2 regions of the Paenibacillus sp. S28 genome follow, and region 1 is predicted to be linked to the other one. Evidence: riboswitches for the same ligand, from Rfam matches in the RefSeq annotation. Region 1 holds a riboswitch; the other holds the start of a gene.
What was found. A riboswitch is a leader RNA that binds a small molecule or an ion and turns the genes downstream of it on or off. The one in region 1 is predicted to bind FMN.
Positions count from the first base shown of each region.

Region 1 (5,019 bases):
CCTTGATCTTTGGATCGGCGGTGGATGCGTCTTGGAAAAGAGGGCCCGCATGGCGCTCCGGCAGTGCCGGGAGCCTCCCATGCAGGCCGCTTCCTTGGGCTTAGTTGTGGATCTGGTACAGCGCCCGGATGCCCGCCCCGTCCATGGCGATTTGCGGAGGAATGTTGCTTCCGTCTCCGTCGACGGGGAAGCCTTTCCATACCGATTCATTGACCGTATGGAACACCCACGGACGGTACATGAGCGGAATGGACGGAATGTCGGTCAGCCAGATTTTTGTCAAATCCGTGTACAAGGTTTTGAGTTCGGCCTGATCGGTGACGCTCGGAATTTTGTCGATAATTTGGTCGGCTTTATCGTTTTTATAACGGCCCCAGTTCCAGAACGCCATTTCGCCGAGCGGAGCCACTTCCTTGGAATACATGATGTCATGCGCTCTGCTCCACGGCTGGCTCGGATTGACGCCGCCCGCAGGCGTGTTCATGATGATGTCGAACTTACCGGTTTGCAGGTCGTTCGTCCATACCGGCGCTTCCGGGAACTTCGTACGGATTTCGATGCCGATCGCTTTGGCGCTCTGGGCCACGATCTCCAGCGCCGCATTCCAGTCGGACCAGCCGTACGGGCATTCCACTTCAAATGGCCCGAGGCGGGTGCCGTTCAGCACGCGGATGCCGTCCTTGCCTTTTTTGGCGCCGATGCTGTCGAGCAGCTCGTTGGCCGCCTTGACGTCGGTCGTCCACTGCAGCGATTTGATCGCTGCCTGATCGACGTATTTGGACTCTGCGTCCGTGTTCAACGTCAAGGACGGCTGCATCGCGGCCGAGTAGCCGCTCATCGCGAGGTCGGAAATTTTCTTGTAGTCGATGCTCATCGCGATCGCGCGGCGGACGTCCGGGTTATCCAGCCCTTTTTTCGAGAAATTAAAGAAGATCGACGGCATGGAGCCCGGTACATAATAAGGTGCGTCTTTCAGATAGGTCTTGATCGGAGCGCCGTTCTTCCACATGTTCCATACCTGCGGGATGAACTGCTGGGAGACGTCCACCTGTCCGCTCTTGAAGGCCAAATCGCCGGCGGCGTTATCCTTGTAGATGACGTGCGTAATATATTTCGGAGCAGGCAGCTTGCCGAAGAGCGACTTGCCCCAGTAATTGTCGTCGCGCACAATCGTGATTTTCTGGTCGTTGTAGAAGTAGATTTTGTAAGGGCCGGTGGCTACCGGATTGGCGTTGACTTCCTTGCGAATCGTCGCCAGATCGTTGTTCGACTTCTTCTCGATTTCTTCCCAGATATGCTTGGGCATCATCGGAATCAGCTCGATGCTGTCGAGCACCGTCAGACGGTTCGGATTGTCTTTGTTCAGCGTGATCTTGACCGCATTCGGACCGTCCGCTGCGACATCCGCGATGTACGCCCAATAGTTGCTCCAGTTGATGTCGTATTTTTTACCGAGCTGGTAGGTGTACACGACGTCATCGGACGTAAACGGCTGGCCGTCGCTCCATTTGGCGTCCTTATTCAGCTCGATATGCAATGTCATGTCGTCAGTCCACTCGTATTTGGTGCCGAGCAGCGGCTCCAGCTTGCCGTCCAGCTGATTGATCATAAACAGCGTCTCGTAGACCAGCTCCCTCGAGTTACCATAGTTGATCGGGAAGGCCGGATTGCCGCTCAGCAGGTTGAAGTTGGATGGCGGCCCCCATTGAATTCCGTTAATGTAGAGGGTTTCATTTCTCGGCGTTTCTTTGGCGTCTCCGCTCGTTGCCGGCTGGTTCGCCGCGGGCTCGGTCGTCGCGGGCTCCGTTGCTTTTTCTCCCTGATCGGCCGGCTTGTTTTCCCCTTGCGCCGGCGGCGTTGTCGTTCCCGTTGCGGAAGGCGGCTGCACGGTCTGGCAGCCCGCGATCATCACGGTCGCCGCCACGAAAAGGGCCATGAGCGGCTTGGAAGCTATTTTCAGCTTCATGTAAACTCCCCCATTTCCTCCAATTCACATCTACATAAATTGAACTAAAGACAGGGACAGCACTTCGCCTTTAGCTCATTTTATATACATGCAAGCGTGATGCAGATTTCACGTCTTCAGATCGAAAGGTTCGTGCCCCATAGATCCGAAGAAGCCAAACCTCTTCATTCCGAGGAAACCGCATACCCCTTCACGAAAAAGTACGGAGCGGGCTGACGGACTCATGCGGCTAAAACGCGTTCTGCAAGCGCTTTCCGTAAAATGTATGAGGGATCGCTTGGAAATGATGACTGATTTATTTTTTAAATGTGCTGAAAAAAAGTTACTGAAATCCTTCGCACGATTGCCCTTCCCTTCCAAACAAAAAACGGCCCCTGCCACCAGCAGGAACCGCTTTTCAAACCTATATAAAATTGCGTCTTCAAATCCTAAACTGACCTGTAAGCTTTAAGCCGCGCTCCTGCGGGAAATCGCGAACAGCGCCGCCCAGATCAGGATAAATCCGAATGCCTGCGTCAGCGTCACAGCCTGATGAAATACGATCCAGTTGATCAGCACGCTCACCATCGGGAAGCTCAGTTCCGCCAGCGTGGCGACCGATGCTTTCGTCGTCGTCAGCCCTTTATAGTACACCATCAAGCTGAACAGCCCCGGAAGAAGCGCCTGCCCCAGCATGTTGATCGACACCGCAGCCAGCGTTCCCCCATCGGTATGCACCTGCCAAGGATCTCCCTGATTGATGGTAATCCCGATCAGCAAAGGCAGCGCCAGGATGAAACGCAGCGAAGTCACCGTCTCATACTCCATTTTTCCGACCATCAGACGACCCATGACTGTGGAACCGCCCCACAGTGCCGCGGCACCCAGCGAGAACAAGCTGCCGACCTTGACGAAATCATTTACATGCCCAAACGGAAACGTGAAGCCGAAGGTCAGCAAATACGTTCCGGCCAGCGCCACGATGAACAGCCAGGTGAAATGCTTCGGAAGCTTCTCACGCAGCAGCAGTTTGGCCATAAGAATGGCGAAGATCGGCTGCAGCTTCTGCAGCAGAACGACCGCGTTCAAGTTCCCGGAAGACAGACCCTGCGTAAACAGTATGGTTGCAATCGCCGAGCCGCCCCACGACAGGAAGAGCAGCGCGCCGATATGGCGCAGTTTCAGGCCTTTCAACTCGCTCCGATGTTTCCACAGCATTGGTGCGACGAACAGCACCAGCAAAATATGCTCGATGAGCACGATCTGCGTTGCCGTCATATGTTCTTTGAGCAAAATGATTCGGAACAGCGGATCCGCTCCCCACAATGCTGCACCCAGCACGACCAGCCAAAAGCCGGATTTGCTGCGTTCGGCCTTCCCGCTTGCCGCGGGCCGGACCTTGATGTTGCTGCTTACATTTTCCATACTCCAGTTCCCCTATCCCTGAATACGGAGTCAACATTGGAAAACCCCCGAGATCGACATCAATCGACACATCGGGGGTTGATCAAATAAGCTTGCGGAAATGTCAAAATTTCGCACACGCCTATTCTTTGATCTTCTCCCATCCGGACTTTACCGTCGGCCCTGGATTTCCACCAGGTCAGTCGCCGCCTTACTGCTAAGGCTGCGAGTCGCGGGCTTGACGCCGTCTTCACCACAAGAAGAGACGCTCACCGCCGGTCAGGAATTTCACCTTACCCCGAAGATCCATATTCATTTATTTTTATTTTTTCATGCAACTTACATTGTTTTCATCATTATAGCATAAATGTATCCAAAAGTGTTTCAGTTTTTTAATAGCTTTTTATTTCCATGGATTAATAATTTGGATATGGGGCTGGAAAAGGACATTTTTCGGTATATCAGCAGCCATTTAAAATGACAGACATTTGGCATTGATGAGCCTGCAGCAAGCACTGAACGGACTTGCAGCAGCACTTATCGCTGCTCAAGCACCGACAGGATCACGGCCACCGCTTCAGCCCGCGTTGCGTGCGCGTTCGGGGCGAACAGGCTGCCTGCTCTTCCGTGCATGATTCCTTTCTCCACCGCTGATGCGATATACGGCTTGGCCCAGGCCGGAATTTGACTGCGGTCGGCAAAACTCAAACTTCCCGCACCTCCCGGTGTTCCGGTACCGAGCGCCCTGACGGTCATCGCCGCCATTTCGGCCCGGGTAATGAGCCGGCCTGGCCCAAACGTTCCGTCGGCATAACCGTTCATGATGCCGTGCGACACCGCATCCTGGACAGAAGACAGTGCCCAGGCCGGAATTTTCTTCGCATCGGAAAAAGCCAGCGCCTGCGAGCCGGCCGTCTGACCCATGGAGACCGCACGCATCATCATGCTGGCGAACTCCGCCCGGGTCACTTCCTTGCCCGGCTGAAACGTGGCGTCGGGATATCCGCTGACCCATCCCTGCTGGACCGCGTTCAGAATTGGCTGCTCCGCCCAATGGCCGCTGATATCCCGGAAAGTGCCCGGCGTTCCTTCCGCTTTGCCCGGCCGGACCGTGATTTCCGGCTTGACGGACATCTCGGATGAGCGGAGAGCGGAATCCACCAATTTGGCGCTCTCCACGACCACTCGGGACGTAGCCGCCTGCAGCGCCGTAAACTCAATGGCGGCGAGCTGGAGCTTGCCGCTGTCTCCGGCTGTTTTTCCTACTTTGGTGTGGGCCAGACGGATTTCGTTGTTTTTGACAATCGGTTCGACCGAAAAGCCGGATGTCCCCGAGGAAGCGGTGCGGAAAGCCAGCTTCGCCGGGTCAAAGCTGAGCGTCAGCTCATACGCATACAAGTCCTTTAGCTGCTCGCCGGTCACCGTGACCGTCACCTTGGAGCCATTGGTGGTTACCCCCAGTGACAAGGAAGGTGCTTCCGCCGCGGCGGTGTTTGCCGCAATAGTTGAGGAGGCCGCCGCAACCGGAGAGCTGCCAGCCGTTCGTACTTCTGAAACCGCAGCGTTTGCGGGGTTTCCTGATCCGATGAGTCCGACACAAATGGCTACGGCCCATGCGGCATAGCGGGTAGATTGTTTTCGTGGCATACGTCCAGCCCTCTTTCCATGAA
Region 1 is NZ_JACVTM010000009.1:184,208-189,226, forward strand. Features, by position in the region: gene IAE55_RS21670 (ABC transporter substrate-binding protein) at 101-1,966, opposite strand; gene IAE55_RS21675 (DMT family transporter) at 2,414-3,370, opposite strand; FMN riboswitch at 3,498-3,659, opposite strand; gene IAE55_RS21680 (S-layer homology domain-containing protein) at 3,887-4,996, opposite strand.

Region 2 (5,019 bases), on a different contig from region 1:
CAAACCGACTCGAAGTTCGGTTTCGACATCGGTAACGGCTCTGCGTTTGAAGCCGTCAAAGCAGCTGCCGCTCAGGAGCATCTGGAGCTTCTTGGCGTCCATTCCCATATCGGGTCGCAGATCTTCGAGGTCGACGGATTTCAGATGGCGGTTCAGCGCGTAGCCGAATTTGCCAAGAGTGTCAAAGAACAGCTGGGCGTGCAGTTCAAAGTAGTGAACCTCGGCGGAGGCTTTGGCATCCGTTACGTTGAAGGCGACACGCCGCTTGAAGTCAGCCAGTACGTGAAGGCGATTACCGACGCGGTGAAAACGCATTTTGCCGAGTGGGGAAGCGAGCTGCCGGAAATTTGGGTGGAACCGGGCCGCAGCATCGTGGGCGATGCGGGGACAACCTTGTACACCGTCGGCACCAGCAAGGATATTCCGGGTGTGCGCAAGTACGTGGCCGTGGATGGCGGCATGACGGACAACCCGCGTCCGGCGCTGTACGAGTCGAAGTATGAGGCCATGCTGGCCAACCGTGCCAACGACAAGCCGGAAGAAACCGTGTCCATTGCGGGCAAATGCTGCGAGAGCGGCGACATGTTGATATGGGATGCAGAGCTTCCGAAAGTCAATAACGGTGACCTGCTCGCCGTTTCGTGCACAGGGGCCTACAACTATTCCATGGCGAGCAACTACAACCGGATTCGCAAACCGGCGGTCGTGTTCGTGAACCAAGGTCAAAGCGACCTGGTTGTTCGCCGCGAGAGCCTTCAGGATATCATCGGCCACGATGTCATTCCTGAGCGGATCGCAAAGCAGGCTGTGCTTAAGTAAGGAGATGCATTAAGGGGACAGGCGCTGTTCGCCAGCGCCTCTGGTAAGTGAATTGGTGCGCAGTATAAAGGATCATCTCTGTATTGGGGAATGCAGAGGGGTCCTTTTGCGCGTTTATAGAACGAGGAGAAATGCGGAATTATTTTGCTTCGCCCGGGATTTCATAGTAAACTAGAAGATGTCTGTTAACACTCAGGAAAGACATGAAAGGAGTCATTGACATAATGGCCAAGCAAGCAAAAATCACTCTTGAAAACGGCGGCGAAGTGCTGCTCGATCTGTTTGAAAAAGACGCTCCGAACACGGTGGCGAACTTTGAAAAATTGGCAAACTCCGGTTTCTACAACGGTCTGGTGTTCCACCGCGTCATTCCGGGATTCGTTGCGCAGGGCGGTTGCCCGAACGGCACCGGTACCGGTGGCCCAGGCTACACAATCAACTGCGAGATCAACCCGAACAAACACGAGCGCGGATCGCTGGCGATGGCACATGCCGGCCGCAACACAGGCGGAAGCCAGTTCTATATCTGCTACCAACCGCAGCCGCATCTCGACGGACAACATACCGTATTCGGCAAAGTGACGAAGGGTATGGAATACGTCGACGCGTTCCAAGGCCGCGACGTGATGAAGACGGTCGAAGTATACGAAGCTTAATCTGCGAGTCGCGCACGATTTATCAGCCGCTTTCCCTGTTTCCAAAAGGGACAAGCGGCTTTTTGTTCAGGGCTGGGAAAAGAGGCGTATTGATTTTTTGCCGAGGCAGTGTTAACATTTCCTAGTATAGATGGGGCTCCCACTAGGCAGCCATTCCATCTGGCAATTGCATATTGATATTGGTTATATCCTTCGGGGCAGGGTGAAATTCCCTACCGGCGGTGATGACGCGGCAGGCAGATCAGTTCTGGCGCCCGTCTCAGTCCGTGACCCGGACGCTTCGTTTGACGCTGAGCGTACGGTGGACCTGGTGCAAATCCGGGACCGACAGTATAGTCTGGATGGGAGAAGGAGAGAAAGCGTGCACTTCAGTTCGGAGTGCAGCTGTCCAATAAGATGTCACGTGTACGTGGTTGTTTTCACATAGTAGAAGGTTGTCCCTGGAGGGATGGCTTCTGTTTGTTGACGACTTTACGCTACCGATGACTTATTTGGCTGATCCTGAATTTTGGGATTCTGCAGCCTTATTGGAGTGTATCAGACTTGTCTCTCACAGCCCCGAGGATGGTTTAAGCCATCCCGGGGCTTTTTGCTTTTTTACAAAGACCTGGGCATCCCCGGAGAGTACCGGTTTGAACAGCGCGGAGCTAAAGATGCACATGGTAAGGTTATTTACCATGGAATTTACAACTTGTGAAGTATCTGCAAAGCGCCCGAAGCCGAGACTTAGCTTTGAGGGGATGTCCCGATTACGAACAAGGGGGGAGATGAATGGACGGCATCATCAACGATGAATTCTATATGGCGCTTGCGCTCGATATGGCGGAGCGGGCACAGGGTCAGACCGGGATCAATCCGGTTGTTGGCTGCGTCGTCGTTAAAGACGGGGCTATGGTTGGGCTTGGCACGCATTTGCAGCGGGGAACCGCCCATGCGGAAGTCCATGCGCTGAATATGGCGGGTGACCGTGCGGAAGGGAGTACGGTCTATGTAACGCTGGAGCCCTGCAGCCATTACGGAAAAACGCCGCCCTGCAGCGAACGCCTTATACGCGAGAAGGTGAAGCGGGTCGTCGTGGCCTGCGAAGATCCCAACCCCCAGGTGGCGGGCAGAGGAATTGAGCTGCTCCGCCGCAGCGGGATTGAGGTGGAAGTTGGGCTGCTCGGTGACAGGTCCCGCCGCTTGAACGAAAAGTTTATCAAGTATATTACGACCGGGCTTCCCTATGTGACGGTCAAGACAGCAAGCACGCTGGACGGGCGCATCGCAGCCGAATCGGGAGACAGTAAATGGATCACGAACGAAGCGGCCCGGGAGCAGGTTCATACGCTCCGCCACCGCCATCAAGGGATTATGGTTGGCGTAAATACAGTGATCGCGGACAATCCGCAGCTGACTACCCGGCTGCAGGGCGCCATCGGTCTGAATCCTGTACGGATCGTCGTCGATTCCTTGCTGCGGATTCCGCTTGAGTCGAAGGTGGTTCAGGATGGAGCTGCGCCGACCGTCATTTTGACGACGGAACGCGCCGATCTGGATAAGGCGGATGCCCTTAAGGAGTTCGGCGTAGAAACGATCCGCTGCGGATCGGGCCCGCAGGTCGATCTTCGCCTGGCGATGCAGGAGCTGGGCAAACGTGAGATCGGCTCGATTCTGGTGGAAGGCGGCGGTCGGCTGAACGGTGCCTTGCTGGAGGCCCGGCTGATCGACCGGATCGTACTCTATTTCGCACCGAAAATCGTTGGAGGCACGGCGGCCCCCGTCAACTTCTCGCTGCGAGGAGCCGACAAGATGGCGGACGCCGTCCGGCTAGAAGACGTAGAGACCGAAGTGCTCGGGGATAACGTCTGCATCAGCGGAAAGCCGGTTTGGCCGGCATGACATGATCCGGAAAAACGATACTTAACTATTTAATGAGCTGCACACGGTTAACGATATGAATCGTATGAAATACTTCTTTACAGGACAGAAAGGAGCGGTTGCGATGTTTACCGGTTTGGTTGAAGAGGTCGGCGTCATGCGGGGCGTCTCCAGCAAAGGGGAAGCGATGATCCTCCATATCGAGGCCTCCCGGATTATGGGCGATCTCAAAATCGGGGACAGCGTCTCGGTCAATGGCGTCTGCCTCACGGCTGTCGAGATTGGAGCCCGTTCGTTCGCGGTGGACGTCATGCCGCAAACGTACCGCCATTCCACTTTGAAATCGCTGGGGGCTGGAAGCCGGGTGAATTTGGAGCGCGCCATGCAGGTGGGCGCCCGCTTCGGCGGACATATCGTGCAGGGACATGCCGACGGGACAGGGACGATCCGGGCGATGGACCGGGATCAGAATGCGGTGTTGATCGAAGTGGAGCCGGAAGATACAGCTCTGCTCCGCTATATCATCCCGCAAGGATCTATTACCCTGGACGGCATCAGCTTGACGGTGGTCAAGACGAGCGCCACAACATTCACCGTTTCCATTATCCCACATACGCTTGCGGAGACGAGTCTGGCAGACAGAAAGCCTGGAAGTGCCCTGAATCTGGAATGCGACATTCTCGGAAAATATGTGGACCATTTGCTTCACTACCGAACAGGGGAAGGGAATGGGCGTCCTGAACCTTCAGGAATCAGCCTGGAGCTGCTAGCACAACACGGATTTGCATGAGGCAGGCAAGAGGACAGACAGGCCAATATGCCCATGCAGGAATAGGAGGGAAACCCATGGAGGAGGATTTTGTGTTTGACCGCATTGAAGATGCGGTGTCTGACTTGTCGGCAGGCAAGGTCGTTATCGTCGTAGACGACGAGGACCGCGAGAACGAAGGAGATTTTATCGCCTTAGCGGATCAGGCAACGCCTGAAGTCATCAACTTCATGATCACGGAAGGACGCGGACTGGTCTGCATGCCGATTACCGAGGAAAGAGCCGCAGAGCTCGGCCTGAAGCCGATGGTATCGAACAATACGGACCATCACGGCACGGCTTTTACCGTCTCCATCGACCACAAGGAGACGACTACGGGCATCTCCGCCTATGAGCGGTCCCTGACCGCCAAAGCGCTGGCCGACCCGGAAGCGACTGCAGCAGATTTCCGGCGCCCCGGCCACATGTTTCCGCTGATTGCCAAAACCGGCGGCGTGCTCCGACGCGCCGGCCATACCGAAGCGGCGGTGGATCTCGCCCGTCTCAGCGGATCGTTCCCGGCCGGAGTGATCTGCGAGATCATCAAAGAGGACGGGACGATGGCACGGCTGCCGGACCTCGCGCAAATCGCCAAGAAACATGGCCTCAAGCTGATCAGCATCAAGGATTTGATCCAGTACCGCAACAATAAGGAAAAGCTCGTTACTCGCGAGGTATCGGTGCGGATGCCGACGGACTTCGGCGAGTTCCAGGTAGTCGCCTACACGAATGCGGTGGACAATAAAGAACATTTGGCGCTCGTCAAAGGGGACATCGCATCCGGGGAGCCGGTGCTCACCCGCGTCCATTCCGAATGCCTGACAGGGGATGTGTTCCATTCCCATCGCTGCGATTGCGGCCCGCAGTTTGAAGCCG
Region 2 is NZ_JACVTM010000002.1:578,143-583,161, forward strand. Features, by position in the region: gene lysA (diaminopimelate decarboxylase) at 1-819, shown strand, start outside; gene IAE55_RS07125 (peptidylprolyl isomerase) at 1,044-1,475, shown strand; FMN riboswitch at 1,660-1,832, shown strand; gene ribD (bifunctional diaminohydroxyphosphoribosylaminopyrimidine deaminase/5-amino-6-(5-phosphoribosylamino)uracil reductase RibD) at 2,247-3,356, shown strand; gene IAE55_RS07135 (riboflavin synthase) at 3,460-4,125, shown strand; gene IAE55_RS07140 (bifunctional 3,4-dihydroxy-2-butanone-4-phosphate synthase/GTP cyclohydrolase II) at 4,182-5,019, shown strand, end outside.
Region 2: another riboswitch for FMN. It lies ahead of ribD (bifunctional diaminohydroxyphosphoribosylaminopyrimidine deaminase/5-amino-6-(5-phosphoribosylamino)uracil reductase RibD); the one in region 1 lies ahead of IAE55_RS21675 (DMT family transporter).